One region of the Arthrobacter sp. CAN_A214 genome, then DNA from elsewhere that is predicted to be linked to it. Evidence: riboswitches for the same ligand, from Rfam matches in the RefSeq annotation. Region 1 holds a riboswitch; each other region holds the start of a gene.
What was found. Region 1 has a riboswitch for S-adenosylmethionine ahead of IWX65_RS05300 (LLM class flavin-dependent oxidoreductase). Riboswitches for the same ligand answer to the same signal wherever they lie in the genome.
Positions count from the first base shown of each region.

Region 2: linked by a shared signal. The riboswitch ahead of IWX65_RS13490 (ABC transporter substrate-binding protein) and the one ahead of IWX65_RS05300 (LLM class flavin-dependent oxidoreductase) in region 1 are both predicted to bind S-adenosylmethionine.
Region 3: linked by a shared signal. The riboswitch ahead of IWX65_RS04435 (ABC transporter substrate-binding protein) and the one ahead of IWX65_RS05300 (LLM class flavin-dependent oxidoreductase) in region 1 are both predicted to bind S-adenosylmethionine.
Region 4: linked by a shared signal. The riboswitch ahead of sfnG (dimethylsulfone monooxygenase SfnG) and the one ahead of IWX65_RS05300 (LLM class flavin-dependent oxidoreductase) in region 1 are both predicted to bind S-adenosylmethionine.

Region 1 is NZ_JADOUU010000004.1:39,466-46,849, reverse strand. Features, by position in the region: gene IWX65_RS05320 (glycerophosphodiester phosphodiesterase family protein) at 1-1,190, shown strand, start outside; gene IWX65_RS05315 (hypothetical protein) at 1,350-1,541, opposite strand; gene IWX65_RS05310 (LLM class flavin-dependent oxidoreductase) at 1,619-2,722, shown strand; gene IWX65_RS05305 (hypothetical protein) at 3,225-3,779, shown strand; SAM riboswitch class IV at 3,928-4,041, shown strand; gene IWX65_RS05300 (LLM class flavin-dependent oxidoreductase) at 4,079-5,470, shown strand; gene IWX65_RS05295 (SDR family oxidoreductase) at 5,751-6,404, shown strand; gene IWX65_RS05290 (SLC13 family permease) at 6,484-7,384, opposite strand, start outside.
Region 2 is NZ_JADOUU010000018.1:8,103-15,486, reverse strand. Features, by position in the region: gene IWX65_RS13500 (amino acid ABC transporter ATP-binding protein) at 1-468, opposite strand, end outside; gene IWX65_RS13495 (amino acid ABC transporter permease) at 465-1,229, opposite strand; gene IWX65_RS13490 (ABC transporter substrate-binding protein) at 1,237-2,151, opposite strand; SAM riboswitch class IV at 2,331-2,448, opposite strand; gene IWX65_RS13485 (aminodeoxychorismate lyase) at 2,537-3,415, opposite strand; gene IWX65_RS13480 (chorismate-binding protein) at 3,471-5,522, opposite strand; gene IWX65_RS13475 (LysE family transporter) at 5,531-6,151, opposite strand; gene IWX65_RS13470 (methyltransferase domain-containing protein) at 6,287-7,084, opposite strand; gene IWX65_RS13465 (MarR family winged helix-turn-helix transcriptional regulator) at 7,128-7,384, opposite strand, start outside.
Region 3 is NZ_JADOUU010000003.1:174,644-182,027, forward strand. Features, by position in the region: gene IWX65_RS04410 (hypothetical protein) at 1-263, shown strand, start outside; gene IWX65_RS04415 (hypothetical protein) at 270-425, opposite strand; gene IWX65_RS04420 (DUF6098 family protein) at 582-1,034, shown strand; gene IWX65_RS04425 (hemerythrin domain-containing protein) at 1,105-1,938, opposite strand; gene IWX65_RS04430 (flavin reductase family protein) at 2,005-2,511, opposite strand; SAM riboswitch class IV at 2,573-2,692, opposite strand; SAM riboswitch class IV at 2,838-2,968, shown strand; gene IWX65_RS04435 (ABC transporter substrate-binding protein) at 3,130-4,788, shown strand; gene IWX65_RS04440 (ABC transporter permease) at 4,785-5,765, shown strand; gene IWX65_RS04445 (ABC transporter permease) at 5,762-6,673, shown strand; gene IWX65_RS04450 (dipeptide ABC transporter ATP-binding protein) at 6,670-7,384, shown strand, end outside.
Region 4 is NZ_JADOUU010000005.1:128,105-135,488, forward strand. Features, by position in the region: gene IWX65_RS06765 (ABC transporter permease) at 1-520, shown strand, start outside; gene acs (acetate--CoA ligase) at 511-2,436, shown strand; gene IWX65_RS06775 (hypothetical protein) at 2,442-2,699, opposite strand; SAM riboswitch class I at 2,802-2,907, shown strand; gene sfnG (dimethylsulfone monooxygenase SfnG) at 2,913-4,067, shown strand; gene IWX65_RS06785 (O-acetylhomoserine aminocarboxypropyltransferase/cysteine synthase family protein) at 4,067-5,452, shown strand; gene IWX65_RS06790 (CoA-binding protein) at 5,449-5,961, shown strand; gene IWX65_RS06795 (carbon-nitrogen hydrolase family protein) at 6,087-6,893, opposite strand; gene IWX65_RS06800 (DUF427 domain-containing protein) at 6,983-7,384, shown strand, end outside.

The DNA.
Region 1 (7,384 bases):
GAATGTCCGCCACCACCGCAGTGGGACTGTCGCTGATAGTCGCCCCTGCGGCCGTTGCGCAGCCTGAAACTCGAGCACAGGACAGCGCCCCGATACTCATCGGTCACCGCGGAGCTGCAGGCACAGCGCCCGAGAACACGGTGGCAGCCTTCGAGGACGGCCGCACGTCCGGCGCCGACTTCTTCGAGATCGACGTACAGCTCAGCGCCGACGGCGTGCCGTTCCTGTTCCATGACGACACCCCGGCACGCACCACCAACGTGGAGGAGGTCTTCCCGGAGCGTGCGGACAACCCGATCACCTCGTTCACCTGGAACGAGCTGCAGCAACTCGACGCCGGCTCCTACTTCGACGAGCGGTACCAGGGCGAGCGCATCCCTCATCTGGACGACGCCGCCAAGGTCGCCACGGCCAACACCGGTGTCTACATCGAGATCAAATCACCGGTCAATTCTCCCGGTGTCGAACAGCTCGTCGCTGATGAACTGCGGACGAATGCGAAGTGGCAGCAGTTGGTTGCCGGGGACAAGATCCAGGTGCTGGGCTTCGATGAGGCCTCCAACCGGAAGTTCGCCCAGTTGGCACCCGAGATCGAGCTGCAGCAGTTGTCCGGTGTAGTTCCAGGTCCCGCAGTACTTGAATCCTGGACGGAATTCGCTGACTCAGTAGGGACCAACTACCGCGTGCTGAGCGCACAGAACGTTGCCGATGTGAAGGCTGCCGGACTGGTGCTGGGCGTCTACACGGTCAATTCCCCCGAGGCCGTGCAGGTTTCACTCGCCCTGGGCGTCGACGCGATCACCACCGACTTCCCGATCCAGAATGCACGCCTCCTCAGGGACACGCCGGTTTTCCCCGGTAGTGGGGTGGAGATTACGGACTCGGTGAACAACCCTGTCGGCGACGATGTCCAGCCGGAGAACGGCGAGTACGTGCTGCTGCGCAATACCAGTAATGGCAGCATCGACGTCAGCGGTTATCTCATTCGGGACGCAGCGAACAACACGCTCACCGTCGGCAACGGGTATGTCCTTGCCCCCGGCGCTGAGCTGCGCGTCCACACCGGGCCGGGCACCGATTCGGCCGGGTCCTACTACAACGGGCTTACCGCCTCCGTGCTGAACAACGGCGGCGACTCCGTGGCACTCTGGACCCCCCAGGACAAGCTGCAGGACGTCTTCGCCAACTAGCGATCAAGCCCGCCCGGACGTCTTCGGCAACTAGCGAACAAGCCGTCCGGGCCTGTTCGCCAACTAGCGATCAAGCCCGCCCGGACGTCTTCGGCAACTAGCGAACAAGCCGTCCGGGCCGACGTCGTCCGCGCATCCGGCCGCCGGAACAGGCGCAGCCTATCCGCGGAGCCGCGTCCTGCCCGGGTCCACAAGCGGTTCGGCCGTGACTGTGGCGGGAACCCGCCGCCCGAAGTACTCGATGCTGACGGCATCACCCACGTCCACTCGCGCCGGGAGCCGGGAGCCGGGAGCCGGGAGCCGGGAGCCGGGAGTCGGGAGCTGGGCGTGGGCGATGGGCTGGAGCAGCACGACTGCGGGAATGACTTCCGCCTGCGCGCTGTTACAGGATTAGATGCAAAAGCATGTAATCAACGATGGAGGCACTTATGCAAATCGGCGTATTCTCAGTCAGCGACATCACCAGGGATCCGGTCACCGGTCGTATCCCCACTGAGCATGAGCGCATTCGAGCGGCTGTCGCCATCGCCAGGAAGGTCGAGGAGATCGGCATGGACGTCTACGCGACGGGGGAGCACCACAACCCGCCGTTCTATGCCAGCTCCCCGACCACCCTCCTCGGCTACATTGCTGCCCAGACGGAGCGGATCATCCTTTCCACCGCCACCACGCTGATCACCACGAATGACCCGGTGAAGATCGCCGAAGACTTCGCCACTCTCCAGCACCTGGCCGATGGCCGCGTGGACCTCGTCCTCGGCCGGGGAAACACTGCCCCTGTCTACCCGTGGTTCGGCAAGAATATGCAGGACAGCGTGGACCTCACAGTGGAGAATTACAACCTGCTCCGGCAACTGTGGGACAACGACGTCGTCAACTGGCAGGGCAAGCACCGCACGCCGCTGCAGAACTTCACGGCCTCCCCTCGCCCGCTCGACGGCGTGGCACCCTTCGTCTGGCATGGCTCGATCCGCACGCCGCAGGTGGCCGAGATCGCGGCCTACTTCGGTGACGGTTTCTTCGCCAACAACATCTTCTGGCCCAAGGAGCACTACATGCAGCTCATCGCCCTCTACCGCGAGCGCTACGAGCACTACGGGCACGGCAGGGCCGATCAGGCGGTCGTCGGTCTGGGTGGCCAGTTCTTCCTGCGGAAGAACTCGCAGGACGCTGTGAACGAATTCCGGCCGTACTTCGACAACGCCCCGGTCTACGGACACGGACCGTCGATGGAGGACTTCACCGCGCAAACCCCGCTGAGCGTCGGTAGCCCCCAGGAGGTCCTCGAGAAGACCCTGACGTTCCAGGAGTACTTCGGCGACTACCAGCGGCAGCTTTTCCTCATCGACCATGCGGGTCTGCCCCTCAAGACCGTCCTCGAGCAGCTGGACCTGTTCGGCGAATTCGTCCTCCCCGAGCTTCGGCGTGAGCTGGATTCCCGGCGTCCGGCACATGTACCGGACGGCCCCACCCATGAGACCCGCAAAGCGGCGCGCCGGCTGCTCGACAACGAGAGTTCTGTCAGCGCCTGATGCCGTAGTCGGCTGCGCGCGTGCTGGGGCGTGCGGTGGGTGAAACTCCGGATACCGGCGTATCGCCGGGGGTTCTTCACCCTTCCCACGGCACACCCGGTGCCTGAGGGAGGTGACGGAGTTCGCGTCTCCTGTAGTGGCGTAGCCGTTACTGCACAGGAGGGTCGGATTACCTATTGACCTCTCTGTTGGCGGAGGCCTACCCTGAAGCCCCCACCACGTGGGAGCGTCCTCCGATCGCCACGTCGGCCTCCTGGACGAGTCCAACCGTGCAGCCCCAGAGGGTGAAAACTGCAGTGTCAACCGGCCGTTGACGAGCGCGCTTCCAAGCGAGGGCACGAAGGAACGGTAGAGGTAGCAAAGACAGCGCGGAATAATGGCCGTCCAGCGCAGGCTGCGGCAGTTCCCGGAAACCCTCGACGTGCTGGCAGGACCCTCTCGGTCCTGGCTGCGGCGCCTTCTTCCCGCTGGGAGTATTCGTAATTCGGGGTTGGAGCAGGCAATGAACAGAACAAGAACCAAGATAACGGCGATGGTGTTCACGGCGGTCTTCGCTGCGGGACTCACGCCGAGCGCAGCCTTCGCCCATGGGGGATCATCGGGCAATTCAGGTTCATCGGACCACGCGTCGAGCCAGGAAGTGGTGTACGAGATCGCTCGGTCCACCGCGCGTTATACCTGGCTGGACCGGGCCATCAAGGACGGCTATGAGCGCGTCACCGATTGCATCGAGTTGCCCGGAGTGGGCGCAATGGGTGTGCACTACGCGAAGAGCAAGCTGATCGACAAGAAGACCGACGCCTCGAAACCGGAAGCGCTGGTCTATATGCCGGTGAAGTACGGAAACCACGAGTACTATCGCCTCGTTGCGGCGGAGTTCCTTTCCACCGCGAAGAAGGCACCGGTCCTCGGAGGAGTCACCTTCAATTCGGAAGCGGCGGATTCGCAGGCGCCGTACAGACACAGCCTCCACGCATGGGTCTGGAAGCACAATCCGGCAGGAGTGTTCGCGCAGTGGAATCCGAGCATCAGCTGCCCGAAGGAGGACACGCACTGATCGAGGACTGAAACGGACCGTGCGCACGAAAGGTGGGAACCTCTTCCGTGCGCACGTTCCGCAGGTTCCGCTGCCGTCGTGCAGATGTCCCCGTATGACACGGCCACCTCGACGCCGCCGTCGTGCGTCGTCTAGGGTCGGAACCAAGAATCAAGAGTTCCAACGCAAAACCCTGGTTCGTTGGACGGCAACCCTCTCGCTGTAGTGGGGTGCCCCAGGTGAGGATTCGGCCCGGCGGTATGCGCGCGGGCAAGTATGGCGCTTCCTCAATGGCGGTGCCCGGTTGTTCGAGGAGTGCAATGCCCGCAAATGCGCCACGCCAGATCCGTTTCAACGCCTTCGACATGAACTGCGTGGGCCACCAGTCGCCGGGGCTGTGGCGCCACCCCGACGACCAGTCGCACCGGTACAAGGACCTCCGCTACTGGGCCGACCTCGCACAGACCCTCGAGAAGGGCCTCTTCGACGGACTCTTCATCGCCGACGTGCTCGGCACGTACGACGTCTTCGGCGGCTCCAATGAAGCCACCCTGCGCCAGGGCACCCAGACTCCGGTCAATGATCCGTTCCTGCTGGTGTCCGCGATGGCACTCGTCACCGAGCACCTCGGCTTCGGCGTCACCGCGGGCACCGCCTATGAGCATCCGTATCCGTTCGCGCGCCGGCTCTCGACGCTCGATCACCTCACTAACGGCCGGGTTGGCTGGAATGTCGTCACCGGCTACCTCCCCTCGGCTGCCCGCAATATGGGCAACGAGGACCAGCTCGAGCACGACGAGCGCTACAACCACGCCGACGAGTACCTCGAAGTGCTCTACAAGCTGCTCGAAGGGTCGTGGGAAGACGACGCCGTCGTCCGGGATGTGGAGAACGGCATCTTCACCGACCCGTCGAAAGTGCATGAAATCGGGCACGACGGCAAATACTTCACCGTGCCGGGAATCCACCTCAGCGAGCCGTCGCCGCAGCGCACGCCCGTCATCTACCAGGCGGGGGCGTCGTCGAGGGGCATCGACTTTGCGGCCGGCAACGCCGAAGCGGTGTTCGTGGGAGCGCCCACCAAGGCCATCCTCAAGGACGCCGTCACGAAGATCCGTGACGCCGCCGAGGCCGCCGGCCGCGACCGATACTCGGTGCGCATCTACACCATGCTCACGGTGATCACCGATGAGACCGAGGAAAAGGCCCACGCCAAGCACGAGGACTACAAGAAGTACGTGAGCTACGAGGGCGCCCTCGTGCTCGTATCCGGTTGGCTCGGGATCGACCTGTCCGTCTACGATCCCGACGAGCCTCTCGGCAATGTGAAGTCCAACGCCATTCACTCCGCCGTCGCGAATTTCCAGAAGGTGAACGACGACGGCGCTCCCTGGACGGTGCGCGACATCGCCGAGTGGGCGGGGATCGGCGGGCTCGGCCCGCGCGTGGTCGGCTCAGGCGCGCAGATTGCCGATGAGCTGCAGTCGTGGGTGGAAGAAACCGACGTCGACGGGTTCAACCTTGCCTACGCGATCACGCCCGGCTCGTTCGAGGACGTCATCACGTACGTGGTGCCCGAACTCCAGAAGCGCGGCGCCTACCCCACCGAGTACGTGGAGGGCACCCTGCGGAACAAGCTGTTCGGGAAGGGCGACCGGCTCCCGGACGAGCACCGTGGCAGCAGCTTCCGCCTCCAGCACGCCCGTCGCTGACGCTCCGTCGCGCGGTTCGTCGGGCGTAGGTCGTCCATTCCTGATGGGTGGTGGAGCATGCGGTCAGCCACAACTGCCCAACTTCCGCGGACCGGCGACCGTCTCTGCCGGAAGTCCTGCCGGAAGCCCTGCCCGGAAGTCCTGCCGGAAGTCCGCCGAAACCCCGTACGGAAGGCGGGAATAGGCCTTCGCCAGGCGCGGAACCCGTGGCATACTCCTCCGCGGGGCGATAGCGTCGGAAGCAACACGCCAACGAATTACGCCAACGAATGGAGTTCACATGTCGCGCGTTGCGATTATCGGAGGCCACGGAAAAGTGGCCCTGCACCTCACGAAAATCCTCACCGGCCAGGGCCACCAGGTCAGCTCGATCTTCCGGAATCCGGACCACTCGTCCGACGTCGAGATCGCAGGCGCGACGCCGGTGGTCGCCGACGTGTCGACGCTGTCGGTGAGCGAGATGGCCGATGTGTTCCGCGGGCACGACGCCGTGGTCTGGTCCGCAGGTGCCGGCGGCAGCAGCCCTGAGGCCACCTACGCGGTGGACCGCGATGCCGCGATCCGCTCCATGGATGCCGCCGAGGAAGCCAGCGTGGGCAGGTATGTCATGGTGTCCTACCTCGGTGCTGGCAAGGATCACGGTGTTCCCGGGGACACCGGGTTCTTCCACTATGCCGAGTCCAAGGCCGCGGCTGACGAGCATCTACGCAAATCGAGGCTTGCCTGGACCATCCTCGGACCGGGTGCGCTGACCACGGATCCGGGAACCGGCCAGATCGAGGTGTCGGACAAGCCCCAGCAGGATTCGGTGTCCCGCGAGGACGTGGCGCTCGTTGCCGCCGTCGTGCTCGGAAATCTCGGCACCGTGGACAAGACCCTCCAGTTCAACAGCGGCGAGACGCCGGTTGCCGAGGCGATCGAAACGGCCCTCTAGGTCCGAACGACCAGAAGCGCCCCTGACAAAGGAGGGCGCCCGGGTGTACCCGGGCGCCCTCCTTTCGTCGATCGTTCGGTCAGCCGAGGCCGAGCTGGACGAAAACGAACCAGACGAGCAGCGGCACGACGGCGATCATCGCGATAGCCCAGAGGAGCAGCGCCCGGAAGAAAAGGCGTTCGTCCTTGGGCTGGGCACTGGCCATGAGCAGTGCGCCACTGGTGGACATCGGGCTCACATCCACTACGGAGGAGCTGATGGCGATGGCGGTGACGACTCCGATCGGGGTCAGCAGCGGATCCATGGCGAGGGGCGTCACGATCGGACTGACGACTCCGAGGGTGCCGGTGGTGGAGGCGAACGCCGACACGATGGCCACGACGTAACCGGTGATCAGCACCGCAACGGAGCTGTTGCCGAGACTTTCGATGCCTGCCTGCAGTTCCTCCAGCGCCCCCATCTCCTCCAGCATGCCCACATAGGTGACGATGCCGGTGACGAGGATGATGGCGGACCACGGCATGCTCTCGACCGCTGGCTTCTGGACGGAGGAATCCACGAAGATCAGTGCCAGGGCGATCACCAGTGACGCTACTCCGACGTCCAGGCCGAGGACGGTGGTGAGGAAGAGGAGTGCGCCGATCCCCGCCAGGGTGAGGATACGCATCGGGGTCGCTGCAACTTTGACCGGCCCGCTTTTCGCGGGCTCCTCGGGGGTGGCGAGGGCGGTATCGGTTCGTGCGGGAGCGCCCGCCAGCGGAGTGCCGGAATCGCTTACGGAACCGGTGCCGGAACCTGCAGGCGTGGAACCACTCCGTCCTTCGACGTCGTTCCTCTCCTTTTCAGCCTTCCGGACGCCACGCCGGTGCATGATCGCCTGCACGAGGACGTAGGCGATAGCGGCGAGTACCGCATTGAAGAGGAAGCAGTAGAGGAACAGCTTGAGCGCATCGCCGGAGGCGCCCGCTTCATCGAGCATG
Region 2 (7,384 bases), on a different contig from region 1:
AAGGGCCCTGGCGATGGCGACACGCTGCTGCTGGCCGCCGGACAGGTTGGCAGGGCGAACCTCCGCCTTGTGCTTCAGCCCCACCTGGTCGAGTTGGGCCAGTGCCTTCTCGCGCGCCTCGTCCGCGGACATGCCGCGGAGCTTCCGCAGGGCCAGTGAGACGTTGTCCACGACGGTCTTGTGCGGGAACAGGTTGAACTGCTGGAACACCATGCCGATGCGGCGGCGCAGTTCGTCCGGATTGTCCTTGAGGACCGAGCGCCCGTCGAGCAGGATGTCGCCCTGGTCCGGTTCGATGAGCCGGTTCAGGACCCGCAGCAGGGTCGACTTGCCTGAGCCGGACGGACCGATCACCGAGGCCGTGGTGCCTCGCTCCACGTGCAGGTCGATACCGCGGAGCACATGGTTGGAACCGAAGGAGAGGTGGAGGTTGCGCCCGGTCAGGGTGCCTGATTCAAGCGTGCTCATGTTCTTGCTCCTTCGCCGATCCGGGCGGCGATATCATCGGGTTCGGGCTTCTCGCGCTTACCCATCCGCAGACGGTTGTCGATGTAGTTGACCAGGTGCGTCAGCGGAACGGTGAGGCACAGGTACAGCGCCGCCGCAGCGATAAGCGGTGAGAGATTGCCCGTATTGCTTGCCGCGTCATTGCCGATGCGGAACAACTCGCGCTCGCTGGCCAGCAGTCCGAGGAAGTAGATCAGGGAGGATTCCTTGATCAGGGCGATGAACTGGTTCACCAGGGCGGGCAGGACGCGGCGGACGCCCTGGGGGATGACTACCAGTTGCATCGAGGAGCTGTAGCTGAAGCCCAGCGCACGGGACGCTTCGAGCTGGCCCTTCTCGACGCTCTGGATTCCGGAGCGGAAGATCTCCCCGATGTAGGCGGCGGCCATGAGCGACAACGCCAGGATGCCCATCGGGAACGGACTCGTGCTGCCGGTCAGTTGCCGGAAGAGCGGACTCAGCCCGATCCCGATGAGCAGGATGATGACGACGGCGGGAACTCCCCGGAAGATGTCCGTGTACACGCGTGCGGCCCAGCGAAGCGCACGGTTCCGCGAAATGCCCATCACCGCGAGGATCATTCCGAGCACAGTCCCGATCACGCCGGAACTGATCGCAAGGATCAGGGTGTTCGGCAGGCCCACCGTGAGGAGTTCCGGAAGGACCGAACCCATTGCCTCCCAGTCGAAGAAGGTCTGCAGGAGTTGTTCGAAAGCGTTCATGCAGGGCCTACTTGACTTCTACGGCTTTGCTGCCGGGCTTCCAGTCGGTCGGCATTTCGCGTTCCGGGTACCATTCCTGGGTGAGCTCGGCCCAGGTGCCGTCCTCGATCACGGCGTCGAGGCCGGAATTCAGGGCATCGATCAGCGGCTGATTCTCGCTGTTGACTGCATAGGCAGTGAAGTTCTCCGTGTTGATGATGGTCTCGGCGATGGTGGTGCCGTCACCCTCCTTGACCTGGCCCGTGGCCTGCTGGGAGGGGGCCACCCAGGCATCGACCTGGCCGTTTGTGACGTTCGCGTAGACGGTGTTGTAGTCGGCGAAGCGGACGGGCTCCAGGCCCAGGGTGTTCGTCACGTAGTCGTCCTGGACCGTGCCCTGGACGACACCGATGCGGGTACTCTCCGACAGCGAGTCGAAGCCCGTGATCTCGGAGTCGCTCTTGGCAACGACAGCCATGTAGCCGAAGTCGTAGCCGTTGGTGAAGCCGACGCCTTCGCGCCGTGCCGCGGTGGTGGAGATCGAGGAGGAGCCGACGTCGAACTGCTTGTTCTGCACCTGGGCCAGAAGGGCGGAGAAATCGGTCGAGGCGAACTCGACCTCGAGGCCGAGCTCGTCGCCGATGGCGCGAAGCAGTTCGTTGTCGTAGCCGGTGAAGACACCGTTCTCGATGAAGATGTTGGGAGGCGCATCGGAAAGGGTGCCCACGCGGAGCGTGCCCTCGGTGACCAGCCCCAGCTTCGAGGTGTCGATCTGGTCCAGCGGTGTGGTTTCCTCGGTGGTGTACTGGTCGAGCGACTGCTGGTCGCTGCCGGCCAGGGCATCGGTGGTTTCCGCCGGCTCACTGCTGTTCGAGCCGCACGAGACGGTCAGGGCGAGCAGGGGGACGGTGAGGGCTGCAAGGATTTTTCGGGACAGGTTCATGGCTTCCTTCGATGGACGCGGCCCGGGTTGCGGGCGTGCGGAATCAGGGACGGGATGTTTCAGGGGGTGCCGGATGACGGCGGACGATGCTCGGCTCTGCTGTCTACTCGGGTGACACGCTCGCTGCTCCAGGCTGTGCGGGCGTTGGACGGCCATTGCCTTTCGGGCTGACCGGCATTCCGCCGTACTTGCCTACCGGGGGACTTGGCCCGGCGGCCGAATCTTCACCTGGAGCACCCCACTACGGGAGAGGGTTGCTGTCCAGCCGGCCAGGGCCTGTGGCTGGAACTCTTGATTGTGTAACAACGTTATACGATGGCGCGGCGCAGGACAAAATGCACGGGCAACACTGCGTAAGGAAGCTTCTTGGAAGATGGACTGTGTGCTATATGAACCGGTCCACGAGCTCCGACAGCTCGCGGGTCAGTTCCTCCGACGTGGCAATGGGCGTGCCATCGATGGCGGTGACCGGCGTCAGCAGCCGCACGCTCGAAATCAGCCACACCGCGTCCGCCTCGAGCAGGTGATGCGGTTCCAGCGGCCCGTAGCCCAGATCCCAGCCGCTCCCGTGCGCAGCCTTGAACAGTGCTCCCTGGGAGGTCCCGGGAAGGATGCCGCTTTCGAGCTGCGGTGTCAGCAGGGTCTTGGACGTGCCCTGACGACGCGCGAGGAGGACGGTGGACGTCGGGCCCTCGAGGACCTTTCCGTCCGACGATGTGAAGATGACGTCGTCGGCGCCGCGGGATTTCGCGTAGCGGACCGCGGCCATGTTGACGGCATAGGAAAGCGTCTTGGCGCCCATCAGGAGCCACGGCGCGCGCTGCGCAACCGTGCTGTCGTAGCCCCGTTCGAGGAGCAGAACCTCCACGCCTGCTTGCTGCTGCTGCCGGATGCCAGCCGGTACGGGTGACACCTGGACCCAGGCGGTGGGTTCGGCTGCGCCTTCCGCGCCGCGGGTCGCGACGAGCTTGACCACTGCTTCGGACTGCGCTGGTTGGGTCGCGGTGAATTCGTCGAGGGCGGTGCGGATGGCGCGGCTCCAGGCATCAGCCACCGGAATGGCGAGGTCGAGGGCGGCAGCCGAGGACGCCAGCCGTTCGAGGTGGGCCCGCTCCTTGCGGGGCACGCCGTCCACGGCCAGCAGCGACTCGAAGATGCCGTCACCACGCGTGGCACCGAGGTCGTTGGCCATGAGCTGCGGCTTCGACGGATCGACTATGCGGCCGTCACCATGCGCTGCGTCGAGGAACACCAGAACAGTCATGGGCCCAGCTTATCCAACGCGGTCAACGAAGCTGCCCAAGAAACATCAGAAGACATCAGGGATTGTCGGGGAACACTGCACCGAGGCCCGAGAGCACTCCGAGGGCTTTCGTCCGCACTTCCTCCCATTCTTCGGAAGGCACCGAATCAGCGGTGATGGCGCCGCCGACGCCGAGGCTGAGGCGTGCGCCGTCGTCGGTGTGTTCGATCACCAGGGTGCGGATGACGACGGCGAGGTCAGCGGCGCCGGTCAGGGAAAGGTAGCCGGCCGCGCCCGAATAGACGCCACGGGCCCGGCCCTCGAGATGTTCGAGGATGGCCATGGTACTGATCTTGGGTGCACCCGTCATGGACCCCGCGGGAAAAGCCGAGGCGATCACCTCGGCGCGGGAGGTTCCGGGTTTCAGTTCTGCCTCGATGGTGCTGACCAGCTGGTGCACGGTGGCATAGGTTTCGATGTCGCAGAGGCGGCTCACGGTGACCGACCCCGGAACGGCGTGGTGCGAGAGGTCGTTGCGGAGCAGGTCGACGATCATGATGTTCTCCGCGCGGTCCTTGAGCGAGGCTGCGAGGTCCCGGCGAAGCCCTGCATCGGTCTCCGGATCGAGCGATCGGCCCCTGGTGCCCTTGATGGGTTCGGCCCGGAGGCCGCCGTCGGAGTCGATCCTCAGGAAACGCTCGGGCGAGGTACTCGCGACGGCGAAGTCGGGCCAGCAGATGAGATGCCCGAACGGCGCCGGGCTTGCACGGCGCAGGCGCAGGTAGGCGGCGAGCGGGTCGACCGGGCGCTCCACGGCTGACACGAGGGAGGTGGTGAGGCACACCTCGTAGGTGTTGCCGTCGGTGATCTGTTCCTGTGCCTGTCGGATTTTGTCGAGGTACCCGGCGCGGGAATCCCTCGCCTGGAAGACCGGTGGTTCGGCGAAGGCCGGTTCGGTCGATTCGGGGATCTGCCGCCCGGTGTCGAGAACAGCCTTCCGTACCGTCGCGTGCCAGTCCCCGCACCCGGGGTCGGGCGTGCCGTCGTTCAGGCTGAGGAGGAACACCGCCTTCTCCCGGTGGTCGAGAACGACGGCGCGACCGGCGAAGATCAGTGCGGCATCGGGAAGGGGCGAGGAGGAAAGCGAGCCTCCGCCCGTTTCGCGCTTCAGTTCGTAACCCAGGTAACCGAGCCAACCGAGCGCGAAACCGCACTCGTAGCCGTCGGGGCGTCGGACCACGCGTCGCCCCCAGGCGCCGTCGAGCCAGCGGAAGAAGGGCTCGCGGATGCGCGTCGTCACCGCGCCGGCACTCACCTCGGTGACGCCGTCCGAGTGCTGCGCACGCTGGCCGAACCGTCCGGCGTCGTCGGCCAGGATGGAGAAACGGCTGCGTTCGGATGCCGGCGTTGCGCCGACATCCGAACTGTCCAGCCACACCGCCGCCTTCGAGTTCGGGTAGAGGGCTGCGAACAGCGCCCCAGGATCCGGCACGGCATCGATCCGCTCCACGCGTACGTTCAGTCCGCGACGGGCGGCGCGCTCGACGGACATCAGCCGTTCGCACTGGGGCAGGCTGGTGAGGGCCAGGCGTACGCGGTTCGGGGTGGCCTGCCCCTGGTGCCCCTGGATGACGACGTCGGCGGAGGAGTCGGGGCAATCGGCATCGAGCCAGGAGGTTTCCTGTTCGGCCCACCGGTCCCAGAACGGCTCGTAGCTTCCGCCGTCGCGTGCGAGGGCGCTGCGACGGCGGAGCGCGCCGGGAGCTTCTACCCAGAGGACGGCGTCGAGCAGGCCGCGTGCCTCGCGGGCGGCGGCTCCGACACCCTCGACGAGCACGATGTCAGCGGGCGGCGTATGCCTGAGCTCGCCGTCGCGCCCGTTGTCCCAGTCCCAGGCCCGCCAGGATGCAGGCTCTCCCGAAGCCAACGGCGTCAGCACCTGCCGCACGTATCGGTCGATGCCGCCGCGCAGGCCGTCCCACCCCGGATAGATGTCTTCGAGGTGGAACGTGCTCACGGTGTGGTGTTCGCGTAGCAGTGCGGCAAGTTCAGCGGCGAGGGTGGTCTTGCCCGCGCCGGAACGGCCGTCGATCGCGACGATGAGCGGGGCGTTCCGGGAAGGGATCATGACGAGGATCAGGCCAGCGCAAGCAGGGTTCCCACGCCGACGAACAACGAGCCGAAAGTCCGGTTCATGATCGTCTGTCCGCGGGAATGCTGCGTGAAGCGGCTGAAGGACCGGGCCGCCGCGGCATAGAAGAACCACATCACCAGCAGGTCGATGGTGATGACGGTGGCCGCGAGTACCGCGTACTGCTCGGCGAGCGGTTGGTCCGTGCGGATGAACTGGGGAATCAGCGCAAGGAAGAAGATGATCGCCTTGGGGTTCAGGAGGTTGACCCACATGCCCCGACGGATCAGCGCCAGTGGTCCCTCGGTACGCCGCTCCGCAAGGATTTCCTCGTCCAACGACGGCTTCTGCAGGAACTTCCGGACCCCGAGGTACACGAGGTAGGCCGCTCCGGCATATCGGATCACGTTGAATGCCACCGGCGAATTCGAGACCAGGAGCCCGACGCCGGCTGCTGCCACTCCGATGTGCACCAGGAGGGCGGCCTGCTGGCCGAGGATGCCCCAGATCGACCGCCGGAATCCTACGGTCAGGGCATTGCTCATGGTGTTCACGGCACCGGCACCCGGGCTGAAACTGATGAGTGCGCCCGCGCCGAGCAGCGCAAGCCAAACCGAGGGATTCACCCTCCCATAGTAAGCAGTGCGCAGCGGTTCGTTTCCCGGCTGGACGCGGATCCGGATCTTCAGGTGCCGCAGGGGCAGCCCGTCCGAGGCGAATTCCGAAGTGCGTGATCCCGGCGTCGGTTGTCGTGCCGTCGTTCAGGCCCGCGCCAGCACCTCGATGCTGGGGATGAGGAAGAGTCCGTCGGGAGCCCTTCCCCAGGTCCGCCAGCCCTCGGCAAGCCGTTCCAGGTCCTTCCTCTCGGCCAGGCCGCGCTCGAGGGCCTGCTCGGCGAAACCTGAGTGCAGCACCCGCTCGGCCCAGGATTCCGCGTGGAACCGCCGGCGGTCATCTGTGGCGTAGATCCAACTCGACGTGGAAACCTCCGTCTCGGTGAAGCCGGCCTCCTGGGCCCAGGAAAGGAGATGCCGGCCGCCGTCGGGCTCGGCATTGTTGCCCCGCGCAAGCCGCTGGTACAGCTCCATCCACTCGGTAAGCGCAGGGGAGGAGGGGAACCAGGTCATCGCGTGGAAATCGGCGTCGCGTACTGCCACCACGCCACCGGGCCGGAGGACCCGGCGCATCTCCCGCAGTGCCGCCACGGGATCGGTGAGGTGCTGGAGCACCTGGTGGGCATGAACGACGTCGAACGTCTCGTCGGGGAAATCGAGGTCGTAGATGTTGCCCTCGGTGAAGACGGCATTCCGGACGGAGGCGTATGCTGCGGAGGCCTGTGCCACGACGTCGGCCGACCGGTCGATGCCGGTCACTGTTCCCGGTGCTACAAGGGCCGCGAAGCCGGTTGTGATGCTGCCCGGACCGCAACCGACATCGAGCACATCCATCCCGGAGGTGAGGTGCGGCACGAGGTACGCGGCTGAGTCCTCCACCGTGCGGGTCGCGTGCATGGTCGTCACACTCGGGTGGTGGCCGTGGGAATAGACGTCTTCGCTCATGATCGAGATTAACCCCGGCGGAAGGCCTTCTCCCGCTTTCGCGTCATATTCCGGTGCCATCTTCTTCCGGAGCACTTGTCGCGGAGCCGGCTTCCCCGGCGTCCGCTTTGGCGGCGATCGTGGCGTCGGTGATGCGCTGCATCATCCGCTCGAGAAGGGCGAGCTCGGCGTCGTCGAACTCATCCAGCGCCGTATTGATGTGTTGTGCGAGCGGAGCGAACAACTTGCCGCCGGTCATGCGCGCTTTCTCGGTCAGTTCGAGGTGCACCTGACGCCGGTCGACAGCGCTGCGGGTGCGGG
Region 3 (7,384 bases), on a different contig from region 1:
TTGCCGACCGCGACGGCATCGAATATTTCGTGGCGGCACCCACGGATTCCGACGGGCGCAGCGCGTGCCTCCTGGTGGAGGAGGGCCTCGGGGTTGCACTCGAGTGCGGCCCGATCACTCCGGGTGAGCCCGGCGTGATCATCCGTGACAGCAGGGCCACGGTGGTGCTGCTCCCCGACGAGTACAACCGCGATCTACTTGACGCCGAGGGCTACCGGCTGCTGCACCCGAACCTGGCGATCCGGGAAGTCCCCGAAGTCTGAGAGCCCCTACGCCTGGATCTGCGGTTCAGCGACTATCACCCGGTGGTTCCCCTCACACTGGAAGACGCCGAGGGTCCCTTCGGGAACGGGCCCCTCGGCGGGCCACTGGCTTTCATCCAACTCCTGCAGCGGCTTTCCGCAGGACGGGCAGGATGCTTCCATGGTTTACCTCCTCGTTGAACGCACGTACTTCTTCAATTAGACCCCGCCCACCGATGGAGGAACAGGAATATCTCACCTCGCACAGCAGCAGTAAAGAGCAGGTTCGCGCTGTCCCGGCTGTTGAGGCCGGGGACAACCCTTCCTAGGCTTAGGCACATGAAATCCGCCACCGCACCGCGCAAAGCAGAATCCGGGGAGCTCACCCTCTCCAGCCTCGCTGAACTCGCGGATCTCGTGCCGTCCGGCGACTACCTCTACCTGCGGTACTCCAAGGGCTTCGAAGCCGATAGGGATTCCAATAGTCTCGACGCCGAGAGCGGGCTGACGCTGCCAGGATTGTCCGTCAACCCCCTCACACCGGAGTCGTGGTGGACCCGGCCGCTCAAGGACTGGCTTGCACGCCAGATCTGCCAGTACGAGCACCTTGCGGAGGACGAGGACCGCTACGCATGGGTACTCACCGGGGCGTGCGTGGGCCGGGGCCCGGACTGCGAGCCGCTGCTCGTCGACGTCCGTCCGCTCGGCCGGCTCGATCCAGAGGTGCTGCAGGAAGCAAAGCGGGTCTACGAGGAGCAATTCGATGCCGGCGAACGGCCGTCGCAGGACTGAACTCGATCCAGCCAGGACCGGATCGAGACTGAACCGCCAAAGCCGAGCCGGAATCGATCGGATTGAGCGTTCAGCGGCGGGTCCGCCGGGTGAGCGAGCGGAACACCAGCTCTCCCGCTACAGCTCCCCCGGCCGCGACAGCGACAACGCCCGCGACAGGAGGCCGGCGTCGTCCGCTCCCATCGGACCGTCGGCCCACCCTGCTCGTGGTTGGGTCCTCTCCGCGTGTCAGGAGCGGGAGGTGCTCGATCGAATGGGCTACCCGCGCCAGCAGGGTGCTCGTGCGATGGAGAACCGGTGAAACGGCTTTCGGCCTCTGCAGTATTGCGGTGTCGACCGCGTCGCGGATGCGGTCGATGAGTGAAAGCGGAACTGCCGCGACGGCGTTGCCTGGCGGCCGCCTTGCCACGACCGGATGAGCGCGGGTGGGGGCGGTTCTGCGGACCACCTCCCAGGAGATGCCCATCAGCTGAAGCAGGCGTTTGCTCACCACTTCCTGCAGCCGGGGGAAAAGCTTGTCCTCCTCGTCGCGTACGTCCTCCCCCAGCACCTCGACCAGCCGGTCGAGTACGCGTTCCCGCTCCGGGTCCCCCTCCTCGAGGGTTTCAAGCCGCGTCACCAGTTCATTGACCTCCTGGTGCTCCTGCTCCACCTCAAGGGTGAGTTGTTCACCATCGGGCAGGACCCGCCGCACCACGGGCCACAGCACCGCCTCCTCGGCGAAGGCGTGGGGAAACACCAGCCGGTAGATGCGCCGCAGCACATCGCCCTGCTCGGCTCCTCTCGATCCTTCCAGTTCCTTCAGCAAGGCGTTGAGCTTGACGTGGTCGTTCTTCTGCCGAACCAGGACGCTCGTGGGGCCACCCAGCTCCGCAACGGTCTGGTGTGCGACTGACGGGTACATGGGCGTCCTTTCGGAGGGAGTTTCCGGTATCAGTACCCCGGAGGACCCGATTCGAAACACTTGCCGCTACACCAGCGACGGCTCCGGCAGCCGGTGGAATTCGGAGGCGTGGAACACGAGCGGCACGGAGTCCTTGTCCTCGAACTGCAGGCCGTGCACCCGGAGGAGCACCACCTGGTGATCTCCGGCGGGATACTCCGCCTCGACCGAGCAGTCCAGCCACAGTACGGCGTCGGAGAGCAGTACGGCGCCGGCGGGCGTGACTTCGATGTCGAGTGCTGCGAACCGGTCGGCTGACTTCGACGCGATCTGCAGGCAGGCATCCTTCTGCCCGGAGGCCAGGACCGAAACACCGATACGGGGTTGCTTTCGCAGCTCCGGCCAGGTGCGCGAGGTGTTCTGGATGGCGAACATCACCAGTGGCGGATCGAGCGACACCCCGACGGTGAACGAGGAAGCAACAATGCCCTCGGGAACTCCGTCCACCCGGGCACAGAGCGCTGCGATCCCTGAGGGAAAGCGCCCGAAAGCCTGCCGTAGAACCGCCGGCTCCAGATTGACATTCAACGCCATGCCCACTTCCTTCGAAAAAGGCGTCGTCCCGCGTACCGAAAAGCAGAAGGCAGCGGGGGAAACGCCGTACTTGCCCCTCGGGCGAAAACTGCCCAGCGGCCGAATCATCACCTGGAGCACCCCGCTACGACGAGAGGGTTGCTGTCCAGCCGGCCAGGGCCTGTGGCTGGAACTCTTGATTGCGCCTCCCACGCTAGGGGCATCCCGAGCCCGCCGTCAACGCCGGGCACGACACAGAACGTAAGAAAGCTGCTGTCCGCCCTTTATGACCGTCTGTGACCTGACCCGACTGGACAGCGGAAAGATCCGGCATACAGTGGGGTCAGCTTCAAGAGATGCGGCCGTCAAGCTCCGACTTGGCCGCGCACCAACCCCATGCTTTCCGGGTGGTTCGGATGACGAAGTGGGCTGCACCCACCGCATCTGTTGCGGCGTCCGGTGCGGTCAAGAGCAATCGGAAGGATGACGCATGATGCGTTTCCACAGCTGTCCACTTCTCACCGCCTGACGCCACCCCGCCTGCGGCACCGGCCCTGCCGGCCACCGTCGCCGCCATTTCCCATTGCGCAGTCCCTGCCGCGATGACCCATGCCCGCTTCCTCGCACAGAAGGAACCTCATGTCCCTGTCTTTTCATGCCCGCTTCCGGGTCCGCCGCACCCTGACCCGCGGCGCAACCCTCGCCGTCGTCGCCGGCCTGCTCGCGTCCTGCGCCTCCCCTGCCGGGACACAGACCGTGCCCGCTGACGCCACGCCCGTGGACGGCGGGGTCCTCAATGTCTCGATCTCCGCCGAGCCCGGCTGCCTCGACGGCCACGGCATCTCGGCGACACAGCAGCAGTTCCTGGGCCGGCTGATCTACGACAACGTGGTCACGCTCGACGACGACGGCGAGATCGCCCCCTATCTCGCCGAGTCCTGGGACATCTCCGAGGACGGCAGGACGTACACGTTCCACCTGCGTCAGGACGTGACGTTCAGCGACGGGTCGCCATGGAACGCGACCGTGTTCCAGCAGAACCTCGAGCACATGCGGGACCCGGCCACGAAATCTCCGCTGGCCGCCGCCTACATCGCACCCTACGTCGATGGAACGGTGATCGACGACTACACCTTCGAAGCGCACCTCGAGTACGCCTACACCCCCTTCCTCTACACGCTCGCGCAGTCCTGGCTGGGCATGAACTCGGGCAAGGCCATCACCGAGTCGCCGGAAACCCTGTGCCAGAACCCGGTGGGATCCGGGCCCTACGTCCTCGAGGCCTACCAGCCGGGACAGAGCATCAGCTACGCCAAGCGGGAGGGATACGGCTGGGCTCCCGACTGGCTGGGCGGATCCGGCGAGGCCCACCTGGACGGCGTCGAAGTCACCGTGGTCGCCGAGCCCGTGATCCGCTACCAGTCCCTCGTGTCGGGCCAGTACGGGCTGACGGAGAACCTCGCGCCGCAGAACGCGGCCGCGGTGCAGGCGGACCCGGCGTTCACCTACGAGAACCTGCCGCGCACCGGCAGCCCGTACGTGCTCGGCTTCAACCTGAACCGGGAGCCCTTCAGCGACCCGGCCGTCCGGGAAGCCTTTACCACCGCCGTGGACACCAGGGCGGTCACGGAAAGCCTCGGCTTCGGCACCTACACCCCCATCGACTCGTACCTGTCGAAGGAGAGCAAATACTACGATCCCTCGGTGGAAGGCACACTGGCCCACGATCCCGAGCGCGCAGACCAGCTGCTCGACGACGCCGGTTGGGACTCCCGCGACGCCGAGGGCTTCCGCACCAAGGACGGCGAGCGGCTGACCGTCGAAGTTCCCACAGTGGAAGCCTCGGCTCCCAGTCCCCTCCTCGTCCAGCTGCAGGGCGAGGTCCGGAAGGTAGGGATCGAGCTGGAGATCATCCAGCTTCCCCAGGCACAACTCACGGAACTGAGGTACGCCGGAGACTATGACGCCCTGGCCGGAGTGTGGCACACCAACACCACGGACGTCCTGTTCATCCGGTACCACTCCTCGGAAATCACCGGCGAGCGCATCGGCCAGAATTCCTCCTACGTGAACGACCCGGAACTGGATGAGATCCTGCTGCGGGCTCGCGGCGCGGCCGATGGCCCGGACGCGGCGGAGGCCTACTCCCAGGCACAGCACCGGCTCACCGATCTGGTGCCGGGGCTGCCCCTCTACGAGAATCCGAGCCAGTTCGCCTACTCGAACTCGGTGCAGGGCGTAGCCACGGACACGTCCCACCCCGTTCCCGTCCTCACCTACGCCTGGCTTGCGCAGTGACGGCAACCTTGGCCCCGGGAAGCACGAGAAAGACCGGCCGGCCCGGTGCAATGGCCCGCCGCGTCGCACTCCGCCTCGTCGTGGGAGTCGGAGTGCTGTGGGGAGCCGCAACCCTCACCTTCCTGGCGGTGTACCTCATCCCGGGAGACACGGCGCTCCTGATCCTGGGCGGACCCGATGCCCGACTCACTCCGGAGGCGATCGACCGCGTGCGCCAGGACTACCTGCTCGATGAGCCCCTGGCCATCCAGTACCTGCACTACCTGGGCGGGCTGCTCCAGGGAGACCTCGGCCAGTCCTACCGGCTGCGCATCCCCGTCACGGAGGCCATCGGGCAACAGATCGGTTCGACGGCGCAGCTCGCCGGTGCCGCCGCTCTTCTCGCCCTGCCGCTCACGTTCGCCGTCGCCCTTGCCTCGGCACAGCGGCGCCCGTGGATCCGCTCGCTGGTATCCGGTGTGGAGGTGGTGTGCGCCGCGACCCCCACTTTCGTGATCGGCTTCGTCCTGCTGATGGTGTTCTCGTTCAGCCTGCACTGGTTCCCGATCGGCGGCAACCAGGGGCCGGCGTCGCTCGTGCTGCCCGCACTGACGCTCGCACTCGCGGTATTCGGTCCGCTCTCGCAGGTACTCCGCAACGAGCTCGACGACGTGCTGGAGCAGGCTTTCGTCCTCACCGCCAGGGCGCGTGGAATGCGCGACGCCCAGGTCCGCGTGATCCACGCGCTCCGGCATGCCGTCATCCCCGTCCTGACGATGTCCGGGTTCCTCATCGCCGCCCTCCTCGGCGGTTCGGTGATCGTGGAAACCCTCTTCAGCCGGCAGGGCGTGGGAAGCCTGGCGCTCGCGTCCGTGTATGAAAAGGACTTGCCGGTGATCATCGGCGTCGTCCTGCTCTCAGCAGCCGTGTACGTGGTGGTCAACCTCGCAGTCGACCTCCTCTACACGCTCATCGATCCTAGGGTGGTAACCGCATGAGCATCGACCTCCGACCAGGCACGGCCCCGGTGGTCCAGAGTCCCCCGGAGATCCCGGCTGCCGCCACACGGGACCGGGTACGCCCTCCCCGGAGGCGGCGGCGCTTCAGGCCCGGCCTCATCCTCGCCGTCGGATTCCTCGTCTGGCTCGCCCTCGCCGTCGCGGCCCCTAACGTCCTGGCTTCCACCGATCCCTATTCCGTGAACCCTGCCGAGAGCTTCCGCCCGCCGAGCGCTGCGCATTGGTTCGGAACCGACGAGTCCGGGGCCGACGTCTATAGCAGGATCGTTCATGGAGCCCGGACCTCCCTGTATATCGGAGTCGGCGCCACGGCGATCGGGCTCGTCGGCGGGACGCTCCTCGGACTCTTCGCGGGCCTGAGCAAACGGTTCGTCGAGGCCTCGGTGATGCGCTTCCTAGACGTCACGCTCGCGGTGCCGGAGATCATCCTCGCGCTGGTGGTCATCGGCATCATCGGCGGGGGTACCGAGAACGCCATCCTGGCGATCGGCGCGGGCAGCATCGCCTACTACGCCCGCATCACCCGGACCCAGGCGCACCTGGTGCGGCGGGCGGCATACGTGGAGGCGGCGGGCGTGCTGGGTTTTCCTCGCCGGCATGTCCTGCTGCACCACGTGCTGCCCAATGTCGTGAAACCGGTGCTCGTCCTGGCCACGATCGGGGTGGGGTCCGCCATCGGCGCGGGTGCCTCACTCAGTTTCCTGGGCCTCGGCACTCCCCCACCTGCACCTGAATGGGGAGCCATGCTCTCCATCGGACGGAACTTCATCTCCAACGCGCCCTGGCTCATCACGCTGCCGGCCACGTTCCTCGTCGGGACCGTCCTCGCGATCACCGTCGTCGGGCGTGAACTGCGCCACCGTTCCGAAGGAAGGACAACCTCATGACCAGCACACCCATCGTCGAGGTGAAGAACCTCAGCGTTTCCTTCGGTCCGCGACGCGCCCCGCGCACCGTCCTCCGGAACGTTTCCCTCGCCGTCCATGCCGGTGAATGCCTCGCCCTGGTCGGCGAGTCGGGCTCGGGGAAATCAGTGACGGCACGCACGCTCGTCGGGTTGACCGGGCCGCAGTCGCATCTCAGCGCCGATGCCGTCTCCTTCCGCGGGAAGGACACCCGTGGCTGGGGCGAGCGCGAGTGGAAGTCGGTGCGCGGCCGGCACATCGGCTTCGTCCTTCAGGATGCCCTGTCCTCGCTGGACTCACTGCGCCCGATCGGCGACGAGGTAGGCGAAGCGCTGAAACTCCACACCGACCTCGGAAAGGCCGCCCGGCAGGCGCGCGTCCTCGAACTGCTCACCGAGGTGGGTGTGCCGGAACCGGGGCTGAGGGCCCTTCAGTACTCGCATCAGTTGTCCGGCGGCCTCCGGCAACGGGCGCTGATCGCCTCGGCAATCGCCGCGGGCCCGGGATTCCTCATCGCGGACGAACCGACGACGGCGCTTGACGCCACGGTGGCGGCGCAGGTGATGCGCCTGCTGAACCGGCTGAAGAAAGGCTCCATGGGCATGCTCGTGGTGAGCCACGACCTGTCCGTCGTGGCCGGCCTCGCGGACCGGATCGCGGTGATGCGCGACGGCGAGATCGTCGAGCAGGGCC
Region 4 (7,384 bases), on a different contig from region 1:
CTTCGGTGCACTGCTCGGCCTGTCCCGCATCGCCGATCTGCTGCTCACCCCCACGGTGGGGGCAATCCGCGCTGTGCCCTCCCTCGCGTGGGTTCCGCTGCTCATCCTGTGGATCGGCATCAACGAGGACTCGAAGGTCACACTCATTATGATCGGAGCTTTCTTTCCCGTCTTCACCACGCTCTACCTCGGGCTGCGCCACGTGGACCGCAACCTGGTGGAGGCAGCGCGGGCCTTCGGGCTGAGCGGCGTCCGGCTCCTCACCACCGTGCAGTTGCCCGCCGTCGTTCCCGCACTCTTTTCCGGGCTGAGGCTCGCTCTGGCGCAGTCCTGGCTGTTCCTGGTGGCAGCCGAACTCATCGCGTCCTCGATGGGCCTCGGATTCCTGCTCATCGATTCGCAGAACAACGGCCGGGTTGACCGCATCCTCCTGGCGATCATCCTGCTCGCAGTGATCGGCAAGACCACGGATGCCCTGCTGGGCCTGGCTGAAAGGTGGGCTGTCCGGCGATGGGTGTGAGGATTGGCGAGCAGGACTCCCTCCGGACCGAAACCGGGCGCATCGCGTTCTGGGAAGAGCAGGCCCGCCGGCTCGACTGGGCCGAGGAATGGCACACGGCCCACACCTTCGAGCCGGCACGGCCGGCGCCGGACGGCGACCTGTCCGTCCCGGTGATCGAATGGTTCGCGGGCGGAAAACTCAACGTCGCCGAGAACTGTGTGGACCGGCACGTCGCTGCGGGCAACGGCGGCAGGACCGCGCTGTTCTTCGAAGGCGAGCCGGGCGACCGCCGCGCGGTCACCTACTCCGAGCTGGAGGAGGATGTGGCCCGCGCAGCGAACGCGCTATCTGCCCTCGGCGTCGGGAAGGGCGACCGCGTGGTCATCTACCTTCCCGTCCTCGTCGAAACGGTGGTGGTGACGCTGGCCTGCGCCCGGATCGGAGCCGTCCACTCGCTCGTCTTCGGTGGCTTCTCAGCCGAGGCACTGCGCTTCCGGGTCGAGGACACCGGGGCGAAACTGCTCGTCACCACTGACGGACAGTACCGCCGGGGGAAGGCGGTACCCGTCAAGGGCAACGCCGACGCCGCCGTCGCCGGTGTGGATTCCATCGAGCATGTCCTCGTGATCCGTCGCACCGGCTCGGAGATCGGCTGGACACCGGGACGAGACGTCTGGTGGCATGAGGCCGTCGACATTGCGTCGCCGTTCCACGAAGCGGAGGCGTTCGACGCCGAAACGCCGCTGTTCATCATGTACACCTCGGGCACCACGGGGAAACCGAAGGGCCTGGTGCACACCTCGGGCGGTTATCTCACGCAGGCCTCGTGGAGCTTCGAGCACCTGTTCAGCAACCCCGACCCGGCGCTGCGCTCCACGGATGTCCACTGGTGCACGGCCGACCTCGCCTGGGTCACCGCCCACACCTATGAGATCTACGGCCCGCTCTCCAACGGCGCCACGCAGGTGATCTTCGAGGGAACGCCCAACACCCCGCACACCGGCCGCCACTTCGAGGTCATCGAGCGCTACGGCGTCACCAGCTACTACACCGCCCCCACGCTGGTGCGCTCGCTCATGGGCTGGTTCCCCGACGGCGTTCCCGCCGGGTACGACCTCTCGAGCATCCGCGTCCTCGGAACCGTCGGAGAGGCCGTCAACCCCGAGGCCTGGCGCTGGTTCCGGGCCAACCTCGGCCGGGGAACCGTACCCGTCGTGGATACCTGGTGGCAGTCCGAGACAGGCGCCACGGTGCTCTCCCCCAGTCAATCGGACGAGTCCTTCAAGCCGGGCTGCGCCTCGCGCGCGCTACCAGGGGTCAGCACCCGCATTGTCGACGACGCCGGAGATCCCGTACCGCCGGGCGTCCAGGGGCTCATCGTGGTGGACCGGCACGGTCCCGCCATGGCCCGGACCGTGTGGGGCGATCCGCAGCGCTACCTCGACTCCTACTGGCGGAAGTTCGCGGCGCAGGGCTGGTTCCTCGCTGGTGACGGGGCCAAGTACGACGACGACGGCGACACCTGGATCCTGGGCCGGGTGGACGACGTCATCAACGTGTCGGGGCACCGGCTGTCGACGATCGAGATCGAGTCGGCGCTCGTGGCGCACCCCTTCGTCACGGAGGCCGGAGTGTGCCCGGTGGCGGACCCGTTGACAGGGCATGCGATTGCGGCCTTCGTGGTGCTGGCCCCCGGTGCGGACCGCTCGCAGGACATCGGTTCGGCGCTGCGGGCCCACGTCACGAAGGTGATCGGGCCGGTCGCACGGCCTGCCGCCGTCGTGGTGGTGGACGATGTTCCGAAGACGCGCTCCGGCAAGATCATGCGCCGGCTGCTGACCCAGCTGTACGAGGGCGGCACGCTCGGGGATACCACGTCGCTGCAGAACGAGGGCTGCATTCCGGGCATTGCGGCGGTGCTGGCCGGGCGGTAGCGGCGCTAGCGGGCGGCCTGCCGCTGCCCGACTGCCTTGCGGGCCCGGCGCCACTTTCCGAGGGCCAGCAGGGCGAACGCTGAGCAGGGGACCAGCATCCCTGCCTGCTGGACATAGAACCATCCACTGACGGAAGGGCCCGGGTCACGAAGCACCAGGACGATGCTGAGAAGGAGGGTGGCAGCCACCACGGCAGCCGCCCAGAACACGGTCCGCCACAATGCCGGCTCGCTGGTACGTTCCGCTGACCGCCAGGATTCCATCGATCAAGGTTACGGGACGCCACGGAGTTGCCCGCCCCAATGTGACGTTCTCCGGACGACATATTCTTTGTGCCGCCCCCTGCCCCCTGTCAGACTCGAAGGTGACCATCCCGAGCGGCCGAGAGATCTGGCTCACTGACGCCGCAGCAACCCTGGCCCGTGCTCCAAGCGCTCGGCGATAGGGTGCTACCGCCAGGGCCGATGGAGGATTTCATGAGCACTCCCGATCTTTCCCAACCACTCAAGTTCGCCTACTGGGTCCCGAACGTCAGCGGTGGGCTCGTGGTCTCGACCATCGAGCAGCGCACCAGCTGGGACTTCGACTACAACAAGAAGCTGGCCCGGATCGCCGAGGATGCCGGCTTCGAATATGCACTGTCCCAGACCCGCTACGCGGCATCGTACGGTGCCGACAAGCAGCACGAGGCGACGTCGTTCTCCCTCGCCCTGCTCGCGGCCACCGAGAAACTGAAGGTGATCGCCGCCGTCCACCCCGGCATGTGGCAACCCGGTGTGTTGGCGAAGTTCATCATCACCGCCGACCACATCTCCAACGGGCGGGCCGCCGTCAACATCGTGTCCGGCTGGCTGAAGAACGAGTTCACCGGTTTCGGCCTGCCCTGGCTGGAGCACGATGAGCGGTACGTGCGCACCGAGGAATTCATCCGGATCCTGCGCGGCCTCTGGACCGAGACGAACTTCTCGCAGGAGGGCAAGTACTACAACATCACCGATTTCACGCTGAACCCGCCGCCCGTGGACGTTCCCGGGCGTGCGCACCCCGAGATCTTCTTCGGAGGGAATTCGACGGCGGCCCAGGCCACCGCCGGGCGCGTGGCCGACTGGTACTTCTCGAACGGCAAGGACCTCGAGGGCTTTCGGGAGAACATTGCGGGGGTCCAGGCGTCAGCCGGGCAGGTAGGACGGTCCCCGAAGTTCGGGCTCAACGGCTTCGTCATTGCCCGCGACACCGAAAAGGAGGCCCGGGAGACACTCCGCGAGATTGTCGCGAAGGCGCACCGTCCGGCCGTCGAGGGCTTCCGCGACGCCGTCCAGGAAGCCGGCGCCTCCACCGTCGACGGAAAGGGCATGTGGGCGGATTCCTCGTTCGAGGACCTCATCCAGTACAACGACGGCTTCAAGACCCAGCTCATCGGCACCCCCGAGCAGATCGCCGAGCGGATCGTCGAGTACAAGAAAATCGGGGTGAACCTCCTCCTCACGTGCTACCTCCACTTCCAGGAGGAAGTCGAAGCCTTCGGCAGGGACGTGATGCCGATCGTCCGCGAACTCGAGGCGGACGCCGCGGTGAAGGCGGGCGTCGACTTCCACCTGGACACACCCGTTACCAGCAAGGCAGGCGTCTGATGGCAGAGAAGACCTTCGGTTTCCGTACCCGCGCACTCCACGCCGGCGGTACACCCGATGCAACGCACGGCGCACGCGCAGTGCCCATCTACCAGACGACGTCGTTCGTGTTCAAGGACACCAATGACGCCGCAAACCTCTTCGCACTGCAGAAGTACGGCAATATCTACTCCCGCATCGGCAACCCCACCGTCGCCGCGTTCGAGGAACGCATCGCCTCCCTGGAGGGCGGCATCGGAGCGGTGGCCACGGCATCGGGCATGAGCGCCGAGTTCATCACCTTCGCCGCCCTCTGCCAGGCCGGCGACCACATCGTCGCGGCGTCCCAGCTGTATGGCGGAACGGTGACGCAGCTCGACGTCACGCTGCGCCGCTTCGGAATCGAGACCACCTTCGTCCCCGGCACGGACCCCGCGGACTACGCGGCGGCCATCCAGGACAACACCAAGGCCGTCTACGCCGAGGTCATCGCCAACCCTTCCGGTGAGATCGCCGACCTCGAGGGACTCGCGAAAGTCGCATCCGACGCCGGAGTGCCCTTCATCGTCGATTCCACGCTCAGCACGCCGTACCTCATCCGGCCGATCGAACACGGTGCCGACATCGTGATCCACTCCGCCACCAAGTTCATCGGCGGCCACGGAACCACGCTTGGCGGCGTGATCGTGGAGAGCGGCCGCTTCGACTGGGGCAACGGCAAGTTCCCCATGATGACCGAACCCGTGCCCTCCTACGGCAACATCCAGTGGTGGGCCAATTTCGGCGAATACGGTTTCCTCACGAAGCTCCGCACGGAGCAGCTGCGCGACATCGGGCCGTCGTTGTCGCCGATGTCGGCCTTCCAGCTGCTGCAGGGCGTCGAAACCCTCGCCCAGCGCCTTGACGAGCATCTGAAGAATGCCCAGGCCGTCGCCGAATGGCTGCAGTCCGACCCGCGGATCGAGTACGTGAACTATGCGGGACTTCCGACGCATCAGCATTCCGCCCGCGCGCGGAAGTACTTTCCGAATGGCCCCGGTTCCGTTTTCAGCTTCGGCGTCAAGGGCGGACGTGCAGCGGGACAGAAATTCATCGAATCGCTGCAGCTGGCCTCACACCTGGCGAACGTCGGTGATTCCCGGACACTCGTGATCCATCCCGGATCCACCACCCATCAGCAGCTCTCCGCGGATCAACTGGTGGCAGCCGGCATCCCCGAGGACCTCGTCCGCATCTCCGTGGGCCTCGAGGACCTCGAGGACATCCTGTGGGACCTCGACCAGGCCCTTAACCTGGCCGTCGGGTCCGCCGAGGACCCGACCGACGACGCCGAGCTTCCGCAGGTGCCGGCAGACGGCAACGAGCAGGACCAGTCCCGCACCAGTGCGGTAGGAGTTGGAGCATGAGCACAGATACAGACCAGACGACGCCGGCCCGGACATGGGAAGGCCCATCGGCCCCCGAGCGCCTCAACCTGCTGCGCCAGGCGAGGTCGATCGCGATCGTGGGAGCCTCGGACAAACCGTCGCGGGCCTCGTACTTCGTGGCCACCTACCTGCAGTCGTCCTCGCCCTACCGCCTGTATTTCGTGAATCCGGTGGCGAAGGAGATTCTCGGCCAGCCCGCCTACGCGTCGCTCGCCGACCTGCCGGAGGTGCCCGACGTCGTCGATGTGTTCCGCAAGCACGACGACCTGCCCTCGGTGCTTGCGGAGGCGCGGGATGTGGGTGCTAGAACTCTTTGGCTGCAGCTCGGTTCCTGGCATGAGGGCGTGGCGCGGGACGCCGAGGACGCGGGCATGACCGTGGTGATGGACCGCTGCATCAAGATCGAGCATGCGAGGTTCCATGGCGGGTTGAACCTCGCCGGATTCAACACGGGAGTGATTTCCTCGAAGCGGCAGATCACCACCTGACGGGCGGCTGGACACAGACTATGAAAAAGGCCGCGCCGGGACCTGTTGGGGGTCGGTCCCGGCGCGGCACTTCTGTCCAAGCCTACTGCAGCGGGCGATGAAGCCGTTCAGCCGAGGACGGCGAGTCAGTTCGGCTCGAGGATTTCACTGTTGCGGGCGAAACGGCGGTTGTTCAGGACCGGCAGGAACTCGCGGACATCGTCGATCCTGCGCCGGGTCACCTCGGTGGTGACCACCCCGCGTTCCTCATCCTCGAGGTACACGTGTGCAACACCCATCGGATCGAGGATGGCCGAGTGGCCGATCGTGTGCTCGCTCGAGGTTCCGGCTGCGGCCACCCACACCGTGTTCTCGATGGCCCGTGCCCGGAGCAGGGTTTCCCAGTGTTCCACCTTGTGCTCGCCCTTGAACCAGGCTGCCGGAACACAGATGAGGTCGGCGCCGGCATCGGCGAGCGCCCGTGCCTGTTCGGGGAACCGGATGTCGTAGCAGGTCATGAGGCCAACCGACATGTCACCCACCGGCACCACTTTGATACCGCCGTCGCCAGGTTTGATCCGACTGGACTCCTGGTAGCTGAAGGCGTCGTACAGGTGCAGTTTCCGGTAGGTGTCCGCGATCCGGCCCGTCCTGTCGATGAGGACGAGCGTGTTGAACGGACGCTCCTCGCCGCTGGACTCGTACCCGCCGGCCACGACGGCGATATCGTGCTCCGCTGCGAGGAAGGACAGCTGCTGCACGAATCCGGTCCAGTTGGCGTCGACTGCGACCTGCAGCGACCCTTCGACCTTCCCGATGGAGAACATCGACTCTTCGGGAAACACGATGAGGTCCGATCCCGCTGCGCTCGCTTCCGCGGCGAGCCCGCGCATGACCTCGAGATTGGTTGCGGTGTCCCCGCCCGGTCGAAACTGCCCTACGCTGACTAACATCCGTGCCGCCCTAATCCCGTCGATGACGTTTCCTCCAAGCCTACAGAGTTGCCACCCCTTTCCCCGGGCCGCGTTGTTACGGTTGGGTCATGAAGAAATCGCGGATCACTCCGGGGCCCGGTCAGGAAAGCGTGTGGGACTACCCCCGGCCACCACGGGTCGAGCAGGTGTCCGGGAAGGTCGAGGTACGTTTCGGAGGAGCTCTCATCGTCGAGACGACCAACGCCGTGCGGGTGCTCGAGACGAGCCACCCTCCGGTCTACTACCTCCCGCTCGCTGACTTCGCGCCCGGCGTGCTGGTTCCGTCGGCAGGCACCACCTTCTGCGAATTCAAGGGAGAGGCTGCCTATTTCGACGTCGGAGCAGGCGGATCCCGTGTTCCGCGCGGAGCCTGGACCTACCCCCGGCCGGTGCGCGGCTACGAGGACCTGTCCACGCGGGCGGCCATCTACCCCAGCAGGATGGACAGCTGTGAGGTCGACGGCGAGATC